DNA from 3 places in the Brevibacillus sp. AG162 genome. Region 2 is predicted to be linked to each of the others. Evidence: riboswitches for the same ligand, from Rfam matches in the RefSeq annotation. Region 2 holds a riboswitch; each other region holds the start of a gene.

Region 1 (3,281 bases), on a different contig from region 2:
AAAGAGAAGCGTTCAGCAAAATCGAAATGGAAAGCCCCTCAAACATACGTATAACTGTACAAGTGGCGTCATGAAGAAAATGCCCCCTCTACCTATAACAAAGGGAGAGGGAGCATCCATATTTTATACTCCGTGCACGATCGCGGTTTCCTCGACATCCAGACCATATGCCGAATGAAGGCTGCGAACAGCCAGCTCTGTCAAGGCTGCTGGAATGACGCAAGAAACCTTAATATCAGACGTAGATACCATTTTAATAGAAATTTCTTTTTCTGCCAGGACGCGGAACATTTCGGCAGCTACCCCTGGATTGTTGATCATGCCTGAGCCAACAATTGATACCTTGGTCAAGCCTTCCTCGAAATCGATTTTTTCAAAGCCAAGCTCGTTTTTGTTTCTGTCCAACGTATCCAGTGCTTTTTTCAGGTCATCCGCTGCAACGGTAAAAGAAATGTTCGTAACAGACGCATCATAGGAGCTTTGGATAATGATATCCACGTTCACCTGATTGTCTGCCAGCGTATTGAACAGACGGGAGAGCGTCCCGACCTTTGCAGGCATGCCGACAACCGTGATTTTGGCAACATCTTCATCGTGTGCAACTCCACTTACTACTCTTCCTGTTTCCATGTTGGCAACCTCCTCAACGTACGTACCATCTTCGGCAGTAAAGCTCGAGCGGACGACCAGCCTTACCTTGTATTTTTTCGCAGCCTCTACTGACCTTGGATGAAGAACCCCTGCACCGAGGTTCGCCAGCTCCAGCATCTCATCGTACGAGATCGTATCCAGCTTGCTCGCAGCTGGAACGACTCGCGGATCAGCTGTATACACCCCGGACACGTCCGTAAAGATTTCGCATTTCTCAGCGTTCAAGCTCGCTGCGAGTGTAACCGCAGATGTATCCGATCCACCGCGGCCGAGCGTCGTTATTTCACCTTCGTCACTGATCCCTTGGAATCCTGCCACGATCACCACACGACCACGGCCGAGCTCCGATTGAATCCGCTCTGGATCAATTTGCTTGATCCGTGCTCTTCCGTGAATCGCCTCCGTGGTAATCCCAGCTTGCCAGCCCGTTAGAGAAATAGCGTCGTAGCCTTTGCTATGCAAGGCCATCGACAAAAGCGCGATCGATACCTGCTCCCCCGTGGTCAGCAGCATATCCATTTCACGCTCGGATGGGTATGCGCTAATCTGCTTGGCCATGTCTACCAACACGTCAGTAGATTTCCCCATTGCAGAAACAACGACTACCACATCATGCCCTTCCTCTTTGTAGCTGATTATTCGATCCGCAACTCGTAAAATTCGCTCAATGGTACCTACAGAGGTGCCTCCATATTTCTGCACGATCAACCCCATGCGGCTTCTCTCCCTTTTTCTCATATCCAATGTTGGTATTTATCTCGTATCGTATGGTTTTTCACTATTCTCTCTATAAGGAAAAGTCTTGCATTTTTATTTTACAAAAAAGGCACCGACAAGGAATAAGACCTGCCGCTGCCTACTGTTTCGACATACCGGTTCCTCCCTCCCAATACACGCGGACAACGAAGATTGACAGTCATCACCATCAAAACTCACATTGACACACCGTGAGATAGCTCTCCATCTGACAATTGGTCATTGTGCAGATGACAGTCCTGCATTTGTTCAACGCAGACCCAGCATGGAGAAAAGCGGGTTTCCCTCCACACTTCGGCGAATTCCCCTTTCCCGTTCCCTTCACAGATACCCGATCTCAGGGTGGTACTCTTGGTTTTCGCGCCTCTACCTCACTCCATAATGGAAGTGAGGCTAACTATTCTGTTTGAATCGGATTATAACATGAGTCTAAAAATGGATCAATTCCTTTTTAGAGGTCGTTCAAAAAGTTGCATTTGCTATGTGTCAAGCTTGCGCAAATGAGTGATGATTTCTTTCGCCAGCTTGTCGCCGATCCCTAATTGGCGGAAGTCTTCGACGGTCGCCTCCCGCATTTTTTTCAACGAGCCAAAATGAGAGAACAACAGCTTGCGTCGCTTCTCACCGATACCCGGGATCTCATCCAACTGCGAGGAGAGCATCGTTTTCGTCCGGGATTGTCTGTGGAATGTAATAACAAAACGGTGGACTTCATCTTGGATGCGCTGCAACAAATAAAACTCATAGCTATCCCGTCTAAGATTCACAGGCTCTGGCGGATCTCCGTACATGAGCTGAGCGGTGCGGTGCTTCTCGTCCTTCGCGAGTCCACAGACGGGAATATAGAGGCCCAGCTCGTTTTCCAGCACGTCCATAGCCGCACTGATTTGGCCCTTCCCACCATCGATCACAATCAGGTCAGGCATTGGCTGGTTTTCTTTCAGCAGGCGAGAGTAACGACGACGAACTACTTCGCGCATGGAGCCGTAATCATCTGGCCCCTCGACGGTTTTGATCTTGAATTTGCGGTATTCCTTTTTGTCAGGGCGGCCGTCTGTAAACACAATCATCGCAGACACAGGCTCGGTTCCTTGAATGTTGGAGTTGTCAAACGCTTCAATTCGATGAGGAACCGGAATCCCTAAAATGTGACCAAGATTGTGTACCGCTTGGACTGTACGAGCATCGTCCTTGGACATCAGCGCGAACTTCTCCTGCAAAGCAATACGGGCGTTCTCGGAAGCCATCTTCACGAGCTCATGCTTTTTGCCTCTTTTCGGAGCATGGACTTTGATGCCCAGCCATTCACTCAACAATTCCGGTTCACTTTCTTGCGGGAGCAAAATTTCTTTTGGCAGCGCATTTTGCTTGTCGTAGTAGAACTGGCTCACATATGACATAAAGTCTTCGGTTTCGCTGCCATAGTATGGAAAGGAAGTCGTCTGACGCTCGATCATCTTCCCTTTTCGCATATAGAACACCTGAATGCACATCCAGCCTTTTTCCACAGCGAACCCGATAATGTCGCGGTCTACCGTATCGGTGAACGTGATCTTCTGCTTCTCCATCACCGCTTCGATACTCTTGATCTGATCGCGATATTCCTTTGCACGCTCGAACTCCATGTTTTCTGCGGCTTGCAGCATTTTTTCCGTAAGGGTTTGCTTCATTTCCTCATGGCCACCATCGAGGAACCGGCTGATTTCGTCCACCAAACGCTGATTTTCCTCTGCCGATACCTCGTACACACAGGGCGCAAGACATTGTCCCAAATGGTAGTAAAGACAAACCTGCTTGGGCATATTGCGGCATTTGCGCAACGGATAGAGGCGATCCAGCAGCTTCTTCACCTCGGAGGCATCTCCGGCATTGGG
Region 2 (3,281 bases):
ACGTCAACGAGAATTCCTTCGTTAAGCAATGCTTGCTGCAAGTGACTTACCTCTTCCGGGGTGGAAGAGAGCGGAATTCCAACCATCAAGCCTTTTCCGCGAAGGGATTGCAGCTGATCTGGAAGACGCATCCGCAACGCTTCCAAGCCTGACCACAGATACGCAATTACTTCTTCTACGTGAGCAATGAAGGCTGGATCAAGCAATTCGTCCAACACGACATTCCCCAGGGCAGCAGACAGTGGTGATGGTGCGAACGTCGTTCCGTGATCCCCCGGTTTGAACTGGTTCATCAGCTTTGGGCCAGCGATGACTCCGCCAAGGGGAAGCCCTCCCCCTATGCCTTTGGCAAAAAGGATAAGGTCTGGCGTTACGCCTGCATGCTCATAAGCAAACAGCTTTCCTGTTCTGCCCATTCCTGTCTGGATTTCGTCCATGACAAAGAGCATGCCTTCTTGTTCACAGATGGCAGCTACCTCTCGCAAGAACGCTTCCGTTAGCGGCACCACACCGCCGGAACCCAAGACTGGCTCCATCAGGACTGCAGCGGGCCTTGCTTCCTGGCAAATCGCTCGCAATCCTTCCGTGTCCTCCACATCCAGTTCATAAACAGGAAAAGCTGGCTGAGGAAAGTCTTGATAGACATGAGCCTGCCTCGTCAAACGCACTGCTCCAAGTGTTCGTCCGTGAAAGCTGTTGCGTAAGACAACGATGCCTTCACGACCTGCTCCCTCATTCTTCGTCCATTTGTGAATCAGCTTGATCGCAGACTCTGTAGCCTCGGCACCAGAGTTGGTGAAAAACACTTTCCCACTGATGCTGTTCGCAACCAACCGCTCGGCCAAACGAATAGCCGGCTTGTTTAAAAATACATTGGAAATATGCAAGAAACGCTCTCCCTGCTCACGCAGAGCCTGTACAATGCGCGGATGAGAATGACCCAGAACGTTTACCGCGAGTCCGGTAAACAAGTCGAGATAGCTCTTTCCGTTCGTATCGTACAAGTAATTTCCTTCGCCTTTTTCTATGGCAATCGGAATTCTTTTGTAAGAAGAGACGATATATTGTTCATCGAGCGAACGCCAGTCCATGTACACTCTCTCCCTTACAGCTGACGTAGCTCCTGCTTGATCTCTGTCTTGGAACGAGTTTTTTCATCGATTTGCTTGATCACGCGTGCAGGCGTTCCCGCAACTACCACGTATGGAGGTACATCTTCAATCACGACAGCACCCGCTGCAACGACAGCACCTTTACCTACGCGTACGCCTTCCAGAATGACAGCATTTGCTCCGATGACAACATCATCCTCGACTACAACTGGCTGTGCAGATGGCGGCTCGATGACTCCCGCGATAACCGATCCCGCGCCGATGTGGCAGTTTTTCCCGATGGTTCCACGCCCACCTACGACAACATTCATGTCGATCATCGTGCCTTCACCGATAACTGCACCAATGTTAATGGAAGCACCCATCATGATGACCGCGTTGTTGCCGATTGTCACTTGGTCACGGATAATTGCGCCTGGCTCAATACGCGCTTGAATCCCTTTTGTGTCCAGCAATGGAATAGCGGAATTGCGGCGGTCGCTTTCTACTACATAATCTTCAATTTTTTCCGCGTTAGCAGCGAGTACTGGCTCAATCTCTTTCCACTCACCAAAAACAACACCAGTTGAGCCAGTAATGAAAGCTTTGGAGCTAGCACCGAAGTCGATTCCCTCCAGGTTCCCTTTCACATATACCTTCACTGGTGTTTTCTTTTCGCTTTTTTGAATAAACGCGATAATTTCGTTGGCATCCATCATGTTCATAGTTACATCCTCCTCAAAATAACAGCATGGTAAATCAAAAAAAGCAATGAGTGCATTCGCTATCTCATTGCTCTTGATACTACAGAAGCAAATCATAAATAGCGCTCCACAAAAAGACGAAAGGTCCCTTGTGACAGGATGTTCATTTTTCATGAGACACCCCAGCCTGTGCTACGTAGGGGCATAGCATAAGCTTCGGCGCTTTAGCCTTTCTTCCTTCTCCTACCCCCTGGCAGATTGCGAAAAGGCTTACTCTTCTTCGGCGCACCTCTATTTAGTGTACATTATTATAATTTTATTTAACTCTACCAAAATGAATGAGACGTGGCAATAAGAAAAAAGTTATTGACAACGATTCTCATTTTCATTATTTTATTTGTGAGAATGATACTCATTATCTAATTGGAGGTTTTACGTTTTATGAGCATTTTGATGGTATACGCGAGCATGACGGGGAATACACAGGAGATTGCTGAAGCAATTGCAGAAGGTATTCGTTCAACTGGTGCTGAGCTGGAGATAAAAGAAGTGATGGATGCAAACGCAAAAGAACTCGAAGCATACGACGGAATCTTGCTTGGCGCCTACACATGGGGCGATGGCGAACTGCCAGACGAATGCCTGGATTTTTATGAGGAAATGGACGATATTGACCTCAGCGGGAAAAAGGTTGTTGCTTTTGGCTCTTGCGACTCCGCTTACGAGCATGTTGGTGCAGCTGTTGATATTTTGCTGAAAAAAGCGAGTGAGCGTGGCGCGGAAACACCAATGGAAGGATTGAAAATCGAGCTTTCTCCTACTGCAAAAGAAGTGGAAACTTGCAAAGCATTTGGGGTATCGTTTGCTGAATTGCTCGGCTAATTGATGTTTCTCAAATACTCTGGCACATGATATACTATCAATCCAACTTTTTAAGGAGGATTGATCTCATGTCACTACATACGGACGAGATTCTCTTACGGCCTCTCCAACAACAAGACGCAGCCGAGCTCCTAGAGCTTCGGCTGCGCAATCATGACTTTCTCCAACCATTTGAACCGATCCGCCCCGCTTCTTTTTTGACCCTCCCAGGACAGCAAGAGCAGATTTCACAAGCTCAGAATGATTTTGAACATGGTACTGCCTATGCTTTCGGCGTATTCTCCCGAGAATCCGGAAAGATGATTGGCCGTGTAGCGCTTTCGAATGTCGCACGTGGTGCGTGGCAAAATGCAACGATTGGTTACTTCATGGATCAGGCGTGCAATGGCAAAGGCTATACGACATCAGCAGTAAATCTTGCCCTCCGCTTTGCTTTAACGGATGCTGGGCTGCATAGGGTACAAGCCGCTGTCATGCCTCGCAATCAAGCTTCCATTCGCGTCTTGGAAAAAAACCGTTTTCGCCAGGAAGGCCTTTCGTTACGTTATTTGCAAATTAACGGTGTATGGGAGGACCATCTCATCTTCGCTCTTACTGCTGAGGA
Region 3 (3,281 bases), on a different contig from region 2:
TGATTTTATAAGCGAGCCAAATGATTAAGAAAAGTGGCAGGCCAATGTAAGAGACCAGGACGCCATACCAGTCGATTGTTCCACCCATGAATGCGGAGTAGTTTTGCCCCAAAATAACGATGCAGCAAATGATGAAAGCAAAAATCGGTCCAAACGGGAACCACTTTGCCCGATAAGGCAGTTCGCTTAAGTCACGGCCCTGAGCGATAAACGCTTTGCGGAAACGGTAGTGACTAATGGCAATTCCCAGCCAAGCGATGAAGCCTGACATACCGGACGCATTCAAAAGCCAGACATACACCTCGCCTTCCCCAAACAGAGAGGACAGAAAAGCAAGAGCGCCGATGAGCGCAGTCAAGATCAAAGCATTGATCGGTACGCCGTTACTTGTTACTTTTGCGAACCATTTTGGTGCTTTTCCTTCTTTCGCCAAGTTCCACAGCATGCGTGTAGAGGCGTACATGCCAGAGTTACCAGCAGACAATACAGACGTAAGAATAACGGCATTCATGACGGAGGCTGCAAAAGCAAAACCGGCATTTTCAAAAACAATCGTAAACGGACTGATTGCAATATCCGTAAGGTCGCCACTAATCAGATTTGGATTATCGTATGGAACCAACAACCCGATGATCAAAATAGCGAGGATGTAGAAGAGCAGAATGCGCCAAAAAATTTGACGGATGGCCTTTGGAATGTTGCGGGCAGGGTCTTCGCTCTCCCCAGCTGCGACACCAACGAGCTCTGTCCCTTGGAAAGAGAATCCGGCAATCATAAAGACACCGAGCAGGGCCATGAAGCCGCCATTGAATGGCGCGTCGCCTTTGGTGAAGTTTTGGAAGCCGACTGCTTGGCCGCCCATAATGCCAAAAATCATCAACACACCGACAATAATAAAGACGATAACCGTTACTACTTTAATCAAAGCAAACCAATATTCAGATTCTCCATAGGCTTTCACAGACAGGAGATTCAAGGCAAACAGCAATCCGAGGAATAAAGCGCTCCACAATATCGCTGGGGTATCCGGGAACCAATATTTCATAATGAGTGCGGAAGCTGACAGCTCGACGGCAATGGTAATGGCCCAGTTGTACCAATAGTTCCAGCCGAGAGCAAAGCCGAGAGATGGATCGACGAACCGTGTGGCATACGTCGAAAACGAACCGGACACAGGCATGAAGGCCGCCATTTCCCCCAAGCTGGTCATCAAGAAGTAAACCATGATACTAATAGCGAGATAGGCGACTAAAGCTCCACCTGGTCCGGCGGAATGGATCGAGCCTCCGCTGGCGAGAAACAATCCCGTCCCAATCGAGCCGCCGATGGCGATCATCGTCAGGTGTCGGGCTTTTAAACCACGTTGCAATTGATTCTGTGACATAAGCTGCTTGCACGACCTTTCTTGATTTTTGAGAAGGAAGGTCGGAAACGAAAAAACCGCCATAGCCAAAAAAATGGCATAGGGCGGTATCATCCAATCCCCACCAAGCCTTCACTGAAGATAGCTCACCACGTTTGCTTGGCATGCAAACGTGACAGTTCTGCCCCTTTCGAGTACAGCCCCAACCCAATCGCACAGAGACGCGATATGAGCTTCGGCGGATTTTCCTTACCTGGAGTCATTGATTTTCTCTGAATCTCGTACAGGATGATATAAAAGCCGCGACCTCTATCCTCACCGTGAAAGATGAGGATAACATGTATGAAATTATGTGATTCATTCACTATAAAGGATTGTTTGTGATTAATCAATGTGAAATTTTGTTATTCAAATGAGCGTCTGGCAGGCCAAGAGCCATGCAGCTTGCGAATTTGGACGATTTGTCCCGTATGAAACGCATCATGCAGGACGAGACTCATCACGGTTTGGTAGATGGGCGTATAGGTAGCCGTCTGATTTAAATCCTCGTCTGTCAGCAAGGAAAGCTTTTCATGAATGTGGCGATGGACGCTTTCCATTTGCAAAAGGGTAGCTTGCCAAGCGTTTTCATCATCTGGACCGCCGGATGGGATGAAGGTATCATCGTTCGTTTCAGCGGAGCCAGGAAATTCGGTGCCCAATAGACGATGCAGCAGGCGTTCTTTGTAATAAAGAAGGTGGCTGACGTTTTCCCAGATCGTGTTGGCTGCTTCTCCCACAGGGCGCCAGCTAGCCTCGGCAGCTGACACTCCGGAAAGCGCTTCTTTTAAGGGTGGATACCAGTCTTCCTTGTCATACGTACATTCCCATCCGTGCAAAAGCAATTCCTTCCGATTCATACGCTTCCTCCTCGTCTGTGAAACAGATTGATGAAACGCTATAATAGCAGTAAGAAATGAACTTGTAACCAGTTAATTAAATTACGATAGTTACAAATAGATATTACCATATCCTGTATAGTCATACAAGAGAGAAAAATGAAGGGTTTCGTCAGGAGAGATGATGACATGGACTGGCTTTGTATCGATTTTTTAAATAGTGATTGGCGTGATTGGCGCGGTTCTGGTCGTGCGGAAAATCGCTTGGAGAACCAGGAATGGCTGACATCCTTTTTGCAAACATACAATCTAACTGCTCCGTTGCCGATGAAGGAGGAGTGTGCCGCGTCTCTTTTGCGATTGCGCGAACGTTTGAGACGTATGCTGGAAGCCGTTGTCCGTGGAGACCGATTCCAAGAGGAGGACCTTGCGGAATTGAACAACACGTTGGCTCTCGCCCCTTTTCATATGCAGGTGTTGTATGTAGATGAGGAGGGCGGCTACAGGCAAAAGCATGTTAGCTCAACAGAGGGTTGGCCCCTCGTCATGGCACAAATTGCGGCTTCTTTCGCGGAGTTGCTTGCCCCGCAGCATCTGGAGCGAATCAAAATATGTGATAACGAGGATTGCCGCTGGGTGTTTTATGATGAAAGCCGCAACCGGGTGCGCCGCTGGTGTGATGACAAAATGTGCGGAAACTTGATGAAGGTGCGCCGTTTTCGTGAGCGGAAAAAGGAAAAAGGGTGATGCGCATAGGCTCACCCTTTTTATCTGTCTGTTAGGAAGCTGGGGTCAATTGGATCAGTTTAGGGTAGATGGACGAGCCTGCTGCTACGATGCCTGTGCTTTTCCAGCAAAAATCATTTCCTTGCGTATCCGTAATTTTGCCTCCGGCTTCCTGGACCAAAAGAGCACCAGCCAGCCAATCATACACCCCTTCACCGTATTCCCAGTAACCGTCGAGTCGTCCGCACGCCACGTAGGCGAGATGGAGTGATACTGCGCCTTGCATGCGGATGGCAAAAGCTTCTGGCATCACT

What was found. A riboswitch is a leader RNA that binds a small molecule or an ion and turns the genes downstream of it on or off. The one in region 2 is predicted to bind lysine.
Region 1: another riboswitch for lysine. It lies ahead of FB479_RS06710 (aspartate kinase); the one in region 2 lies ahead of dapD (2,3,4,5-tetrahydropyridine-2,6-dicarboxylate N-acetyltransferase).
Region 3: another riboswitch for lysine. It lies ahead of FB479_RS09485 (amino acid permease); the one in region 2 lies ahead of dapD (2,3,4,5-tetrahydropyridine-2,6-dicarboxylate N-acetyltransferase).

Annotation. Positions count from the first base shown of each region.
Region 1 is NZ_VFNO01000002.1:394,565-397,845, forward strand. Features, by position in the region: gene FB479_RS06705 (YslB family protein) at 1-74, shown strand, start outside; gene FB479_RS06710 (aspartate kinase) at 124-1,365, opposite strand; lysine riboswitch at 1,597-1,784, opposite strand; gene uvrC (excinuclease ABC subunit UvrC) at 1,887-3,281, opposite strand, start outside.
Region 2 is NZ_VFNO01000001.1:247,679-250,959, reverse strand. Features, by position in the region: gene FB479_RS01100 (aspartate aminotransferase family protein) at 1-1,091, opposite strand, end outside; gene dapD (2,3,4,5-tetrahydropyridine-2,6-dicarboxylate N-acetyltransferase) at 1,106-1,816, opposite strand; lysine riboswitch at 1,908-2,097, opposite strand; gene FB479_RS01090 (flavodoxin) at 2,237-2,677, shown strand; gene FB479_RS01085 (GNAT family N-acetyltransferase) at 2,746-3,281, shown strand, end outside; gene FB479_RS01080 (EcsC family protein) at 3,269-3,281, opposite strand, start outside.
Region 3 is NZ_VFNO01000002.1:966,647-969,927, reverse strand. Features, by position in the region: gene FB479_RS09485 (amino acid permease) at 1-1,384, opposite strand, end outside; lysine riboswitch at 1,498-1,683, opposite strand; gene FB479_RS09480 (DinB family protein) at 1,768-2,262, opposite strand; gene FB479_RS09475 (CGNR zinc finger domain-containing protein) at 2,431-2,988, shown strand; gene FB479_RS09470 (inositol monophosphatase family protein) at 3,020-3,281, opposite strand, start outside.